3 regions of the Deinococcus metalli genome follow, and region 1 is predicted to be linked to each of the others. Evidence: riboswitches for the same ligand, from Rfam matches in the RefSeq annotation. Region 1 holds a riboswitch; each other region holds the start of a gene.

The links. Region 1 has a riboswitch for cyclic di-GMP ahead of HNQ07_RS08800 (Ig-like domain-containing protein). Riboswitches for the same ligand answer to the same signal wherever they lie in the genome.
Region 2: it holds a riboswitch for cyclic di-GMP, as region 1 does, so the genes downstream of both, HNQ07_RS01435 (hypothetical protein) here and HNQ07_RS08800 (Ig-like domain-containing protein) in region 1, are expected to answer to the same signal.
Region 3: it holds a riboswitch for cyclic di-GMP, as region 1 does, so the genes downstream of both, HNQ07_RS06815 (NPCBM/NEW2 domain-containing protein) here and HNQ07_RS08800 (Ig-like domain-containing protein) in region 1, are expected to answer to the same signal.

What each region holds. Positions count from the first base shown of each region.
Region 1 covers NZ_JACHFK010000003.1:363,606-368,253, forward strand. Annotated here, with positions in the region: gene HNQ07_RS08785 (sensor histidine kinase) at 1-513, opposite strand, end outside; gene HNQ07_RS08790 (ABC transporter permease) at 573-1,391, opposite strand; gene HNQ07_RS08795 (ABC transporter ATP-binding protein) at 1,388-2,293, opposite strand; gene HNQ07_RS08800 (Ig-like domain-containing protein) at 2,432-2,842, opposite strand; cyclic di-GMP riboswitch class II at 3,203-3,287, opposite strand; gene HNQ07_RS08805 (nitric oxide synthase oxygenase) at 3,584-4,648, opposite strand, start outside.
Region 2 covers NZ_JACHFK010000001.1:281,193-285,840, reverse strand. Annotated here, with positions in the region: gene scpA (methylmalonyl-CoA mutase) at 1-349, shown strand, start outside; gene HNQ07_RS01460 (hypothetical protein) at 373-786, shown strand; gene HNQ07_RS01455 (hypothetical protein) at 800-1,126, shown strand; gene meaB (methylmalonyl Co-A mutase-associated GTPase MeaB) at 1,158-2,111, shown strand; gene HNQ07_RS01445 (hotdog fold thioesterase) at 2,125-2,532, opposite strand; gene HNQ07_RS01440 (PaaI family thioesterase) at 2,529-3,062, opposite strand; cyclic di-GMP riboswitch class II at 3,233-3,316, shown strand; gene HNQ07_RS01435 (hypothetical protein) at 3,320-3,976, shown strand; gene HNQ07_RS01430 (DNA-3-methyladenine glycosylase) at 4,027-4,648, opposite strand, start outside.
Region 3 covers NZ_JACHFK010000002.1:378,062-382,709, reverse strand. Annotated here, with positions in the region: gene HNQ07_RS06825 (glycosyltransferase) at 1-1,268, shown strand, start outside; gene HNQ07_RS06820 (lipopolysaccharide biosynthesis protein) at 1,261-2,745, shown strand; cyclic di-GMP riboswitch class I at 3,260-3,338, shown strand; gene HNQ07_RS06815 (NPCBM/NEW2 domain-containing protein) at 3,351-4,648, shown strand, end outside.

The DNA.
Region 1 (4,648 bases):
TTCGGCCTGCACCTGGACGAGCCGCGCGTCGGCGATGTTGCGGCGGAACGACGCGTGGTTCGCGTACGCGGCGACCAGCGTGAACACCATGTTCGGCGCGAGCCACGCTAGGTCGTCCAGCGTGTACTGCCCGCCCCAGAACGGCACCAGCATGACCGCCACGTTCAGGACTGCCAGCCACAGCGCCGCCCCCACCCGGGCCTGGTACCCGATGATGCTGCCGCCGTAGATCAGGAACGCGGTCGCGCCGCCGCCCGTGACCGGCCACAGCAGAACGTACGCCACCAGCGCGTATGCCCAGCCGGCCAGCGCCCAGCCGGTCGTGTGCTCGGGGTCGCGGTAGAAGAACACCCGCGCGTATAGCGCCACGAAGCCCGCCGTGATTCCCCAGAACAGCGCCCACTGCGCCGCGGGCCGCGGGTGTTCGAAAAAGCCGATGACCGGGTAGGTCAGGAACACCAGCCACAGCAGCGGGAACCACGCCCACACCGCCCTGCGCTGCGCCGCCTTCATGCCCACCAGGGTACCCTCCCCGCACCTGTTGGCGGGGAGGGTCCGGTGGCCGGGGCCGGTCACTGCTCGCGGGCCTCGTCCCGGCGCAGGCCCCACGCGGCCAGCGCGCCGAAGATCACCGCGAAGGTGGCCAGGGCCAGCCAGTGCGCGGCCTCGCCGGACGTCTGGCCCGCCACGGTGCCGCGCGCGACGGCGCCCAGGTGGTACGCGGGCAGGTACGGCGCGAGCTTCTGCACGAAGGCCGGCATCTGGTCCAGCGGCGTGAACAGGCCCGAAGCGAAGGACATCAGCACGCTCACGAGGTTCGCGGTGATCTGCGCGCCGGTCGGCGTGACCAGAAATCCGATGCACAGGCCCAGCGCGATCAGCGGCACCATGCCCAGCAGCAGCTTGCCCAGCAGCAGCAGCGCGGTGCCCACGGGCATGGTGACGCCCCCGGCGACGTGCGCGAAGGTGTACAGCACGCCCAGGCTCAGGGCGCTGAAGCACAGCGCGGCCAGCAGCTTGCCCGCGAAGTACAGCGCGGTCGGCATGGGCGACGCCCGCAGCAGCCGCAGCCACCCGCCGGTGCGCTCCAGCGCGACCGCCGATCCGAACGAGAACATCGCCAGCGACAGCAGCGAGTACGCGCCGAAGTTCACCAGGATCAGCGGCCCGACCTTCAGGCCCTGGTCGGTGGTCTCGTTCACGGCGCTCAGGCCGAACAGCGCGAAGAACATCACCGGGAAGCCGATGGTGCCCACCGCGAACATCGGATTGCGCAGCATGCGCCGCAGTTCGGCGGCGGCCAGGGCGCCCAGCGCGGGCAGCCGGGGCGCGCGGCGGGCAGAGGGCGCGGGGGCGGGCAGGTCGGTGGTGCGGACGGCGGGAATGGTCATGCGATCACGTCCTTGGGGGCCTGGGCGGCGGTGAGGGAGAGGAAGGCGTCCTCCAGGCTGGCGCGGCTGACCTCCAGTTCGGTAAACGGCGTGCCCTGCTGAACCAGTGCGGTGAGCAGCGCTTCGGGCATGCGGGTGCGCAGGTCGGCGTGTCCGTGGGCGTCCACGTCGGCCGTGTCCACGCCCGGCAGGCGGCGAAGCTCGGCCAGCACCAGATCCGACGTGAAGCGCACCCGCGCGCCGCCCGCCTGGGAGCGCAGCTGTTCCGGCGTACCGTCCGCCAGCACCGCGCCCGCGTTCATCACGACCACGCGGTCCGCGGCGCGCTCCGCTTCCTCCAGGTAATGCGTGGTGAGCAGGATGGTGCGGCCGGCGTCCTTCAGGTCCGTCACGGCCGCCCAGAAGGCCTGACGGCTCTGCGCGTCCATGCCGGTCGTCGGCTCGTCGATCAGCAGCACCTGCGGGTTGCCCACCACGGCCAGCGCGAAGGCCAGCCGCCGCTTCTGCCCGCCGGACAGCGCACCTGCGCGGCGCCCGGCCACGCTGCCCAGGTCCGCCAGTGCGAGCGCCTGCGCCGTGCCCAGCGGGGCCGGATAGAAGCGCGCGAACAGCTCCACCGCCTCGCGCACCGTCAGGGCGGGCGGCAGGGCGCTCTCCTGCGGCATCGAGCCGATGCGGCGGCGCACGTCGTCCTGCCGGGGGTTGCCGCCCAGCACGCGCACCTGCCCGGCCGTGGGCGCGCCCAGGCCCAGCATCAGCGAGATCGCGGTGGTCTTGCCGGCCCCGTTCGGCCCCAGCAGCGCCGTCAGTTCACCGGCGCGGATGTCCAGGGTCAGGCCGCGCAGCGCCGTGACCTTCCCGAAGGTCTTGTCCACGCCCGTCAGCTCGATCGCGTTCGTCATGCCCACAGGGTGCGCCGGTGACCGCTGCGGCTGTAGTGCTCGGTGTCAGGCGCGCGGGGTGACAGGTGTCATATCGGCCCGGTCGGCAGGGCGCCGGTGCGGCGCTGGGCTGGCCGGAGGTCGGGCACGCGGCCCCGCTCAGCGGGCGATGTCCACCCGGAAGTCCTCGCGGTACTCGGTGACGTTGTTGGCGCTGTCGTAGACCTGCACGGTCACGGTGTGCGCGCCGTTGTCCTGCGCGGTGAAGTACTTGGCGTACGAGTTGTACGCGGTGCCGTCCTTCACGAAGGCCTTGCCGTCGATGGTCAGCACGACCTCGGCCACGTTCACGTCGTCACGGGTGGAGAGCTGGAAGAACACGTTGCCCTCCTCGCGCAGCGTCTGGGGGAACATCATCATGCTCACCTTCGGCGCCTGCGTGTCGGCCCGGGCAGCCGCGCCCGGCACTGCCTGGGCACTGGGGGCCGGCGCGGGCGTCTGCATGCTGCCGCAGCTGGTGGCGAACACGGCGATCACGGCGATGACGGCGGAGATGACGGGTGCGTTCATGATGGACTCCAGGGAACACGGCCACGACCCCGGACAGGCGGATGGCCGCGCGGGTGGGTCGGTGGAAGGGCAGAGCACGCCACGCCGGTCGTCGGGGACGCCGGGGGTGCTGTACACAGCGGTGGGGCCGGGACGGAACGCCCGGACAGGCCTGCGATGACGCCGCCTTTGCGGTCGCGTCAGAGGCGCGGGATCACGGCAGGTGCTGGCTGGCCGCGGCCGTCAGGCGCGCGCAGGGGCACCGCAGTGGATCGGAGGGTGGGGGGACAGCCGGAGCGTGTCGATGCATCTGAGAACTCCTCGTGCAGCCGGAGCCGCAGAGTATGGAGCCAGGTCCTGTGCACAGGGCAGGGGACAGGGCGGTCGAAAAGCCGGTCGCACCACTAGCTCCACGCGTCCCAGGTGCCCGCATACAGGACGACGCTTCATCGCTTCTTCCCGCCTGATGTTCTTCAGCGAGGCTTTGATGTTGCCGTACGGCCTCTTACAGCCGTGGCACCGCCGGCTCCGGCCGCCCTTCATGACCGGACCCGGCCCTTCATGAACATCCGGTGGCCTCCGGACGGTCTGGGGGTCGAGGCAGGGTTTTCTGCACCTGGAGCGGGATTTCCGGGCAATGTGGGAGTGGCCGCCCGGTGCGCGAACGCTGGCGACCGGGCGGGCCGCATGAAGACCAGTCTTCGCGCAGATGCCGGCGACGTGTCAGACACATCGACATGGATGGTCGATCCCGCCGCGGCCTCAGTGGAACGGGCAGCCGACCCGGACCGGGGCATCCCACGGCGCGGGCACCCGCTCGAAGTTCGGCGTGTCCTCGCGGTCGTCATAGGCGCGGTGCCACACGGGCGTCGTGGCGGGCGACACGGGCGGAATCAGCCACGACCAGCGCCCGCGCACGCCGCGTCCGGCCCGGGCCTCGCGCGCCTCGAAGCGCGTGAACTGCCGCGTCACGGTGTGGTGATCGACCACCTTCACGCCCGCCGCCGCGAAGGACTCCAGCACCGCCACGTTCAGTTCCACCAGCGCCCGGTCGCGCCACAGCGTCCGCTCGCGGCGCGTGTCCAGGCCCAGGGCCGCCGCCACCCGCGGCAGCAGGTCGTAGCGGTCCGCGTCCGCGAGGTTGCGCGCGGCGATCTCCGTCTGCACGTACCAGCCGTTGAACGCACACGCCAGCCGTACGCCGCCCACGTTCAGGTCCATGTCGCTGATGACCGGCAGGGCGTGCCACTTCACGCCCAGCGCCCCGATCCCGGGGTAATCCGGGTGCGTGATGGGCACCTCGTGCACGGCGTCCGCGGGCAGCTCGAAAAGCTCGGTGCGCCGCCCCGACTGGATGGCGATGGGCAGCACGTCGAACGGCGTGCCCGCTCCACCGGCCCAGCCGAGCGAGCGCAGGAACGCGGTCAGGCGCAGGTTCACCGGATCGCCCGTGACCGTGCCGTCCGCGTTCGGGTACGCGGCGTAGCGGATGAGTTGCGGGTTCAGGACACGCACGCCCGGCGCGAACACGCTGATCCGCGGGCGGATCGCCCCGCCGGCGAACGCGCCGTGCAGGTGCTCGATCAGGTGCGCGGCCACCTCGGCGGGGTCGGTCACGCCGCGCAGGTCGTGCACGTCCAGCGCGGCCCACGGCAGGCGGCCCACGCAGCGCGTGGAGTTGCGCCACGCCACCCGCGCCGCGAAGGCCAGCTCCTCGGCCGTGGGCGTGAACCCCTGCGCGCGGACCGCCTCCAGCCGGGCGTCCAGCCCCGGCCGGCGCCGTTCCGCGTGGAACTGGGTCAGGAAGGCGGCCGCGTCCTGGTCCAG
Region 2 (4,648 bases), on a different contig from region 1:
GGTGATCGCCACGGGCTTCGCGGACCTGGGCTTCGACGTGGACGTGGGCCCGCTGTTCCAGACGCCCGCGGAGGCCGCGCGGCAGGCCATCGAGAACGACGTGCACGTGGTGGGCGTGAGCAGCCAGGCGGCCGGGCACAAGACCCTGGTGCCGCAACTCGTGCAGGCGCTGCGCGAGGAGGACGCCGGCGACATCCTGGTGGTGGTGGGCGGCGTGATCCCGCCGCAGGACTACGCGGCGCTGCGGGACGCGGGCGCGGCCGGCATCTTCGGGCCGGGCACCCCGATCCTGCACTCGGCGCGGGAAGTGCTGCGGCTGCTGCGCGAGCGGCGCACGCAACCCGCGTGAGCCCCGGCGCGTACCCGTGCGGTATGACATCCACTGTCTGGTCGGTGCTGCTGGCCCTCGTGACTGTGGCCGGAGCACAGGGCCTGCCCGCCGTGCCGTACCGGGCCGCCCCCACGGCCCAGGCTGTGGGCGATCTGCGGGTGTGTACCGCCGGTGAGACGACGTACCGGCTCGACACGGCGGGCCGTGTCCGCAGCGTGGACTACGCCCGCCTGATCCCGGACAACACCCTGCGCGTGCGGCAGAGTTACGACCGTGCCGGACGGCTCACGGGCGCGTCCGTCCGGTGGACGGGCTTCGCCGGGCCGCTGCTCGACGTCCGGGGTTCGTTCGACGCGCGCGGCCGGCTGGTGAAGGAATCGGGCTTCCGCGCCAAGGGCGTGACCACGCCGCTCACGGCGTACCTGCGGCCCCGGCCGGCCAGGCCTCCGTGTTGAGAGGGTCATTCCTATGACCGAAGCACGCACCGGTCAGATCGAGACCGTCCAGACGCAGCCAGGCGGCACCCTGCTCTACACTCACGGGCACCGCTTTCCGGACAACGTGCAGATGGTGGAGCAGCGCCACAACGCCGCCGGTACGCTCCTTAGCGCGCGGGTGACGTGGTCGGGCTTCGTGGGCCGGGTGCTGGACGTGACCGCGACCTTCGACACGCAGGGCCGGACGGTCAAGGAGGAGGGCCACCGCGCGCCCGGCCTGACCACCCCCGTGACGGCCCTGATCTTGCCTCTGCCGGCCAGGGCACAGCAGACCTGCGCCGAGCCCGGCGGGTCCTGAGCGCTCCCCCGCCATCCGCTAGCATCCGCGCATGCCGTCCGAGCCGCACCCGCTGACCATTCCCCTGCTGGCGGGGAACCGGCGGGCGCTCGCCCGGGCGATCACGCTGGTGGAATCCACCCGGCCGGAGCACGAGGCGCAGGCGCAGGCACTGCTCGCGCAGGTCGCGGCGCACGCCGGGCGCTCGGTGCGGATCGGCCTGACCGGGGTACCGGGCGTGGGAAAGAGCACCTTCATCGAGGCGCTGGGCCTGCGGCTCGTGGACGCGGGGCACCGGGTCGCGGTGCTGGCGGTCGATCCCACGTCGGCGCGCACCGGGGGCAGCATCATGGGCGACAAGACCCGCATGCCCGGCCTGACGGTGCACCCGCACGCCTTCATTCGGCCCAGCCCCAGCGGGGGCACGCTGGGCGGCGTGGCGCGGCGCACCCGCGAGACCCTGGCGCTGTGCGAGGCCGCCGGCTACGACACCGTGCTGGTCGAGACCGTCGGCGTGGGCCAGAGCGAGACGCACGTGGCCGCCATGACGGACGTGTTCGTGCTGCTCACGCTGCCGAACGCCGGGGACGAACTCCAGGGCATCAAGCGCGGGATCATGGAACTCGCGGACCTGTGCGTGGTGAACAAGGCGGACGTGGACCCGGCGGCGGCGGTGCGCGCCCAGACGGAACTCCGCACGGCGCTGACGCTGCTCGCTCCGCACGGCGCGGTGTGGCGCCCGGTGGCCCTGCGCGCGTCCGCCCGCACCGGCGAGGGCCTGGCCGAGGTGTGGGCCGCAGTCGAGGCGTACCTGCGCGTGACGGACGTGGCGGCCAGGCGGCGCGCGCAGACGGCCGCGTGGTTCGACGACCTGCTGCGCGAGTCCGCGTGGCGCGCGTTCCAGGCGGGGATCGACCCGGCCCGCCTCTCCTCGGTGCGCTCCAGGGTCCAGGCAGGCGCCCTCACGGCCGTCCAGGGCGTCGCGGCCCTGCTGGCGCCAGAGTGACGCCCGGCGCTCGTCAGCTCCGCGTCGCGGGAATGATCGCCAGCGTGCAGCGCGACGTGCACACGGGCCGGCCGGCGTCGTCCACGATCTCGATGCTCCAGACCTGGGTGGTGCGGCCCTGGTGGATGGGCGTGGCGGTGGCGGTCACGCTGCCGGAGCGCACGCCGCGCAGGTGGTTGGCGTTGATCTCCAGACCGACCGCCGTGTGGCCCTGCGCGGCCACGCTGAGGTGCGCGCCGAGGCTGGCGACGCTCTCGGCCAGGGCGACGCTGGCCCCGCCGTGCAGCAGGCCCATGGGCTGGTGCGTGCGCGCGTCCACCGGCATGGTGGCGACCACGCGGGTGCCGCTGGCCTCCACGATCTCGATGCCCAGGTGATTCAGCAGGGTGTTCTCCGACGACAATATGGGGGACGTGGTCATGGCTGGGCCTCCGGGCGCAGGATCAGGCAGGTGGTGGTGGCAGTCGCGCACAGGCGGTCGCGGGCGTCGAGCAGCCGGGCCTGCGCGGTGGCGACCTGACGCGACACGCTCACGACCTCACCGATGGCGCGCACCTCGCCCATGCCGGCCAGCAGGGGGCGCAGGTAGCGCACGCTGAGTTCCAGGGTGGTGTAACCCACCCCGGCCGGCAGCTGGGTGTGGACCGCGCAGCCCAGCGCGGAGTCGAGCAGCGTGGCGAAAACGCCGCCGTGCACGCTGCCGATGGGGTTGTAGTGGAATTCCTGCGGGGTCATGCGGAACGTGACCCGGCCGGGCTCGATGTCGTCTTCGTGGGCCAGGCTGAAGTCGAGGCTGTGCGCAATGGGCGGGGCCGGGTACTCGCCGCGCGACATGGCGCGCAGATACTCCAGGCCGCTCATGCCGCGCGCGGCGTGGGCGCCGGTGAGCGGATCGCCCCAGGAGTACGTGCGGTGGCGGGTGGGCGGGGCCGGCGTGCTGACGTCCTGCATGGAGAGTCCTTCCGGGCACTCGGCCCTGATGAGATGATGGGCATCATACTCTACGGGGCCGCTCGGGCGAACCCGCGCCGGGGCGCAGGTGAGAATCCTGTCAGAGGGCCGTGCCCAGACTGGAGTCAACCAGAGCACGTCCTTTGGCCGGTGACGTCCGTCGCCCCTTTGTTCCCCTCGGAGGCCGTGACCTTCGCCCCCTACCCGGTCACCTGGGGTGAAGCGAGCCAGTGGTGAGACCGATCGAGGAGCCCTCCATGAAGATCAAGACCCTGGCCGTGCTTGCCGCCGGCCTTCCCCTGCTGGCGAGCTGCGGCAGCATCGTCGGCGCCGTGATTCCCCCGGTCAACATCAGCAACCCCGCCCACCTGGACGGCGCGACCCTGACCGCGACCAGCCCCCTGATGGTCCAGCGCGTCGGCACGTCGGTGCAGTACGACACCAGCGCCACCGTGCCCGCCGGCTCCTTCGATGATTTCGACCTCTCGAAGGTTCCGCTGGGCATCAAGCCGTACGCCGCCGAGATCAAGGCCAGCCTGAAGTCCGTCGTCCTGTCCGGCACCTGCGTCATGCCCGACTCGTTCAGCCTCAGCGTCGACTCGCTCAGCGTGTCCGTGTGGGATTCCTCGAACAAGGCCGGCGCCGTCACCCTGACCGCCACGCCCGCCGTGAACATCACCGCGACCCGCACCGACAGCGGCGTGGGCCAGAGCACCTACGCGCTGTCCGGCAACGTCGCGTCGGTCGGCAAGGGCGACGCGAACGTGTCCAAGGCCCTGACGATCCTGACCTCCGGCGGCACCAACGACGCCAGCGTGAGCGCCAAGATCAGCGCGGACAACAACGGCATGGCTGGCTGCAACCTGAGCTTCAAGATCGGCGATTCCAGCGTCACCCTCAGCAACTTCAAGTAAAGCCCGACCTGCTCCGCCGTCCGCGCCCCTAGGGGTACGGACGGCGCGCGTTATTCGCTGCCCGGCAGCAGGTCCATGCTGGGCACGGCGGGCGACCCCCACGGACTGCTCCGCACGAAAAAGCGCCACGGCAGGGTGCGGCCCTCGCGGATGCCGATGCGGGCCGTGACCGCCACCTCGGCGTCCGGCAGGGGGCACGGAGGCGGCAGCAGGTGCAGCGCGGCGCTGTCCACCGGCGTGCCGGCCACCCGCGCCGGGTCCAGGCCCAGGGCATACACGAGTTTCGCCGGGCCGTTCGTCAGGTCGCGTTCCCGCGTGACCGGACGGTGATCGAGCATCAGGGCCACGCCCTCCAGCGGCTCGATGGCGCGGATCAGCACGCTGGCCGGCACGCCCGCCGGGCGGCACGCGACCTGCAGCAGCGGGTGCCCGTGCGCGGTCCAGAACAGCCACTGGCCGGGCGACACCGCCATGTCCGCCGTGCGCGCCGCGTGGAAACGGCCGGCCGTGCACGCCGGGTCGCGCGGGCAGTCGTAGGCCTCGGTCTCCACGACGCGGCCGGCCATCCGCCCACCGCCGGGCGTGACGTGGACGAGGGTCGCGCCCAGCAGGCCGCGCGCCGTGCGCACCGGATCGCCGGCGAAGTGGGCCGGCGGCAGGGGTCCGGTCACG
Region 3 (4,648 bases), on a different contig from region 1:
TGCACCTCAATACCTCCGACAGTGGGGGCGGCGCGGCGCGCGGCGCGTACTGGCTGCACCAGGCGCTGTCGCGTCATGTCACGTCCCGGATGCTCGTGCAGGACAAGGGCACCACCGATCCGCAGGTGGTGCAGTACGGCTCGTCCCTCGCCGCCCGGGTGGCTCGCCGGGCCGAACGGCTTCCGCTGCGCCCCTATCCGGACGCCAGGGGCCTGTTCTCTGCTGCCACAATGCCCCGGCTGGTACACCGGACCGTCAACGCCATGCAGCCCGACGTCGTGAACCTGCACTGGGTGAACGAGGGCTTCGTCACCCCCGAGAACGTGCGGCGCATCCACGCGCCCGTCGTGTGGACGCTGCGCGACGTGTGGCCCATGACCGGTGGCTGCCACTACACCCGCGGCTGCGAGCGTTTCACCGCGACCTGCGGCCAGTGCCCGGTGCTGCGGTCAAGCGTGGAGAACGACCTGTCGCGCCGCGTGTGGCACCGCAAGGCCCGGGCGTTCCACGGCCGGCCCCTGACTTTCGTGGCCCTCAGCGAGTGGATCGCGCGCGAGGCGCGGCGCAGCGCCCTGCTGCGCGAGCACGAGACGATCGTGATCCCGAACGCCCTGGACGTCGACCTCTTCCAGCCGCGCGACCGGGCGGCGGCCCGCGCGGAACTGGGGCTTGATCCGGCACGGCGCTCGATCTTCTTCAGCGCCATGAATCCCATCGAGGACCGGCGCAAGGGCTTCGCGCAGTTCCGGGAAGCGCTGGAGGTGCTCGCCCGGCGGCCGGACGCTGGTCAGCTGGACGTGCTGGTCGGCGGTCCCATCTATGGTCCGGCGCCGGAGATGCCGCTGCCCACCACCTTCCTGGGCCGCATCGACGACGACCGGACCATGGGGCTGCTGTACGCCGCCTCGACCGTCACGGCCATGCCGTCTCTGGAGGAAGCCTTCGGGAAGGTCGCCATGGAGTCCATGGCCTGTGGCACCCCGGTCGTGTGTCTGCGGGGCACCGGCACCGCCGAGATCGTCACGCATCTGGAGCACGGATATCAGGCCGTGCCGCTGGACATCGCGGACCTCGCGGCAGGACTCGCCTACGTGCTCGACCATCCGGCGCCGCAACGGCTCGCAGCGCAGTCTCGCCAGCACGTCCTCGCCACCTACACCTTCGAAGCGCAGGCTCAGGCGTACCTCGACCTGTACACCCGGTTGGTGCCACCCTCGGGTCAGTCCGGAGGAGTCCGCGTCAACTATGATCGAGGCGCGCATGAGTAGCCTCAAAGCCAGAACGGTCAACGCCATGAAATGGAGCTATTTCTCCATGTTCGCCGGACTGGCCATGCAACTCTTTTTCGCGGCCATCCTGTCGCGGCTGCTCACGAAGCAGCAGTTCGGCGTGTGGGCCATCGCGGCCCTGTTGCAGCGCTTCGGACAGTTCATCACCGACCTCGGTGTCGGTCAGGCCATCGTCCAGAAAGCGAAACTCACCGAGGACGACATCCGGGCGGGCTTCACGTCGTCGCTGGGACTGGGCATCTTCACCACGGCGCTGGCGTGGCTGCTGGCCCCTGCCATCAGCACGTTCTTCCCCACCATTCCCGATCTGGTTCCGGTCGTCCGCGGCTACGCCCTGGTGTACATCCTGAGCAGCGGAATCATCATCTCGGGCAGTCTGCTGCGGCGGGCACTGAATTTCAGGCCCCAGGTCATCGCCGAACTGACGTCGTATGCCATTGGGCACGGCATCATCGGCCTGGGGGCAGCGTACCTGGGGTACGGCGCCATGAGCCTGGTGATCAGCGCCATCGCCCAGGCCGTGATTCAGCTGGTGCTGCTGTACTCGGCCACACGGCATACCCTGAAGCCAATATTTCGCTGGGACGCCTACCGCGGGCTGTTCCGCTTCGGCGTCAAGGCCACGGCCGTCAACTTCCTGGAATTCCTCAGCGCCAACCTCGACACCTTCATCATCGGGAAGTTCTACTCGTCGGCGCAGCTGGGCGCGTACAGCCGGACATTCAGCACCCTCGCCATGCCCGCGACAAACTTTGCGACCAGCCTGTCGAGGGTCATGGCTCCATCCTTCAGCGCCGTACAGGACGACACCGACCGCTTGCGCCGCTCGTACCTGACCGGCCTGCGAGCGATGTCCATCCTGATCTTCACGGCGACCGGCTGCATCCTGATCGACGCGCCGGAGATCGTGAAGGTCTTGCTGGGGCCTAAATTCGTCGAATCCATTCCGCTGATGCAGATCTTCGCGCTCTACATTCCCTTCGCGGTGCTGACCAACCTCTCCGCGGTGCTTGCGGAAGCCACGGCGCGGCTGAACGTAAAAATCGTCATCCAGAGCGTGTATATGGTCGGCCTGGGCGCGGCCCTGTGGATCACCTACCGTCTGGGCGGCCATGTCGAACACCTGGCGATGGTGCTGGTGGCGGCCAGCGTATGCCGCAGCGCAGCGTTTGCCGTCGTGGCCCGCGGCATCATCGGCGGGAGCGGCCGTCAGATTGCCCAGTCCTACGGAGTCGGCGCCCTGTACTTCATGGGTGGCGCGCTGGTCACCGCCGCCGCAGTGTTCCCGCTGCGTGCCATGGCCGTGCCGCTGCCCGTCCTGTTCATCCTGGAACTGCTCCTCGGAGCGGCGGTCCTGGCAGGCGTGGTGCTGCTCGGCCCCCCGAGCGAACTCAAGGACATGGCGTACGCCAGCCTCCGGCAACTCCGTCGGCGCGCTGCCCAGCCGTCCAGCTAGCTCTGCGCGGAGGGCTGGCTCTGCCCCCGCCGGCTTCGGCGGCGGGCATTGAGCTGGCGATGGATGGTACGACCAGTCCACGTTCTGCACGGGAGACACACGGGCTCGAACGTCCCGTTTTCAGCGGACTGTCATGACAGCGGACGGCAGGCGTGCAGACCCGTCTTAATCCGGTTTCTGACAATCTTGAGGTCAGGGCGTGTTTGGGGCCGCTTCTGCCTGCCTATGACGACCTGGCCGGCATCTTTCGGCTATGCACCAATCTGGGTGGGTTCTGGCGTCTTACACAGTTCTGACGTGTCACCGGTCGCAGCTTCATCGAGGAGATCCCGCCTTGTCAGGCAGAGACTGCTGTACCACACACGGTTTTCAGCGCCACGTCCATAGCCGTCTCAACAAATGGATGTTTCATGAAGTCATCTTCAGACGGCTCTTAATGTGATGAAACTGTCGTGCCGCGATCCGCATCATGAACCCCGTCAGTAACCGCAGCGAGATCAGCTCAACGCGACCTGCATCGAAACGGCAAACCCTCCGTGAGGGGGGGACGCAAAGCCACGGAACTCATAAGTCGAGTCCGCCGGGCTACCGAAGGAAGGTACTTCATGAACGCTATCCGCTCATCCCGCGCACCCCTGTCCGCCACGTTACTGGCCTTTACCCTCGCCCTCTCGCTGGCCGCGTGCTCCAGCACGGCGCCGGAAGTGCCGACCGAAGCCGACGCGCCGGCGACCACCTCGGCTGACCTGGGCATTCCCAGCGCGGACGACGCCACGACGGACACCTCGCTGGGTGAGCAGGCCCTCACGGTCAAGACCGGTGACAATGCCCTGTCCGGTTCGATCTGGACGGCCGCGACCAACGGGTACGGCCCGGCTGAGGTCAACAAGAGCAACGGCGAAAACAAGGCCGGTGACGGCCGGAGCCTGACGCTGAACGGCAAGACGTACGCGGCAGGCTACGGTGTGCACGCGAGCTCCAAACTCAGCTTCACGCTCGACGGCAACTGCACTGCCCTGACCGCCGACATCGGCGTGGATGATGAAGTCAGCAACAAGGGTTCAGTCGTGTTCCAGGTCTTCGGGGACGGCACGAAACTGTACGACTCCGGCACCATGACCGGGACCAGCGCCACCAAGAGCATCACCGTGAACATCACCGGCCGGAAGACCCTGGACCTCGTGGTCACGGACGCCGGCAACGGCAACACCTACGATCACGGGGACTGGGCCACGCCCATCCTGCGCTCGTGCGCCGCTTCCGTGGCCACCGTGACTGGCGCCGACGACGCGGCCGGCACCACGTACGTCAAGCTGGCCAGCGAGGGCCAGGCGTTTACGGTGAGTGGCACGCAGACCGTCCGCTACGGCGTGGACACCCGCTGGATCTACAAGAGCATCACGGACGCCGGCACCTGCTCGAACACGACCTTCGGTGGTGATCCGGCGTATACCGTTGCCAAGGCCTGCTACCTGGTGGTGGCTCCCGCGCCGGCTGTCGCGGTTGCACCTGCTCCTGCGCCGGCTCCCGCCCCTGCTCCTGCGCCGGCTCCCGCCCCTGCGCCAGCACCTGCTCCTGCACCGGCTCCCGCTCCCACGCCGGCTCCGACCACCCTCACCTACGCGGCGCCCATCACCATCACGAAAGGCGGGACGTACACCGGAGCGTGGGAGAGCCTGAACCCGGCTGTGCCTGCCGTGACGGTCAAGACTGCGGAGCCCGTGATCATCGAGAACTGCTTGGTGCGCGGCATGGGCGTGCTGATCTCGGCCCCCTGGAGCAGTGCGAATCTGACGGTGCGCGGTTGCCGCGGCGAGGGCCTGAACCCGAACGACGCCACGAAGACGGCCGGACGATTCCTGGCGGCCGAGGGCTTCGCCACCATGATCGTGGAGCGCAACAC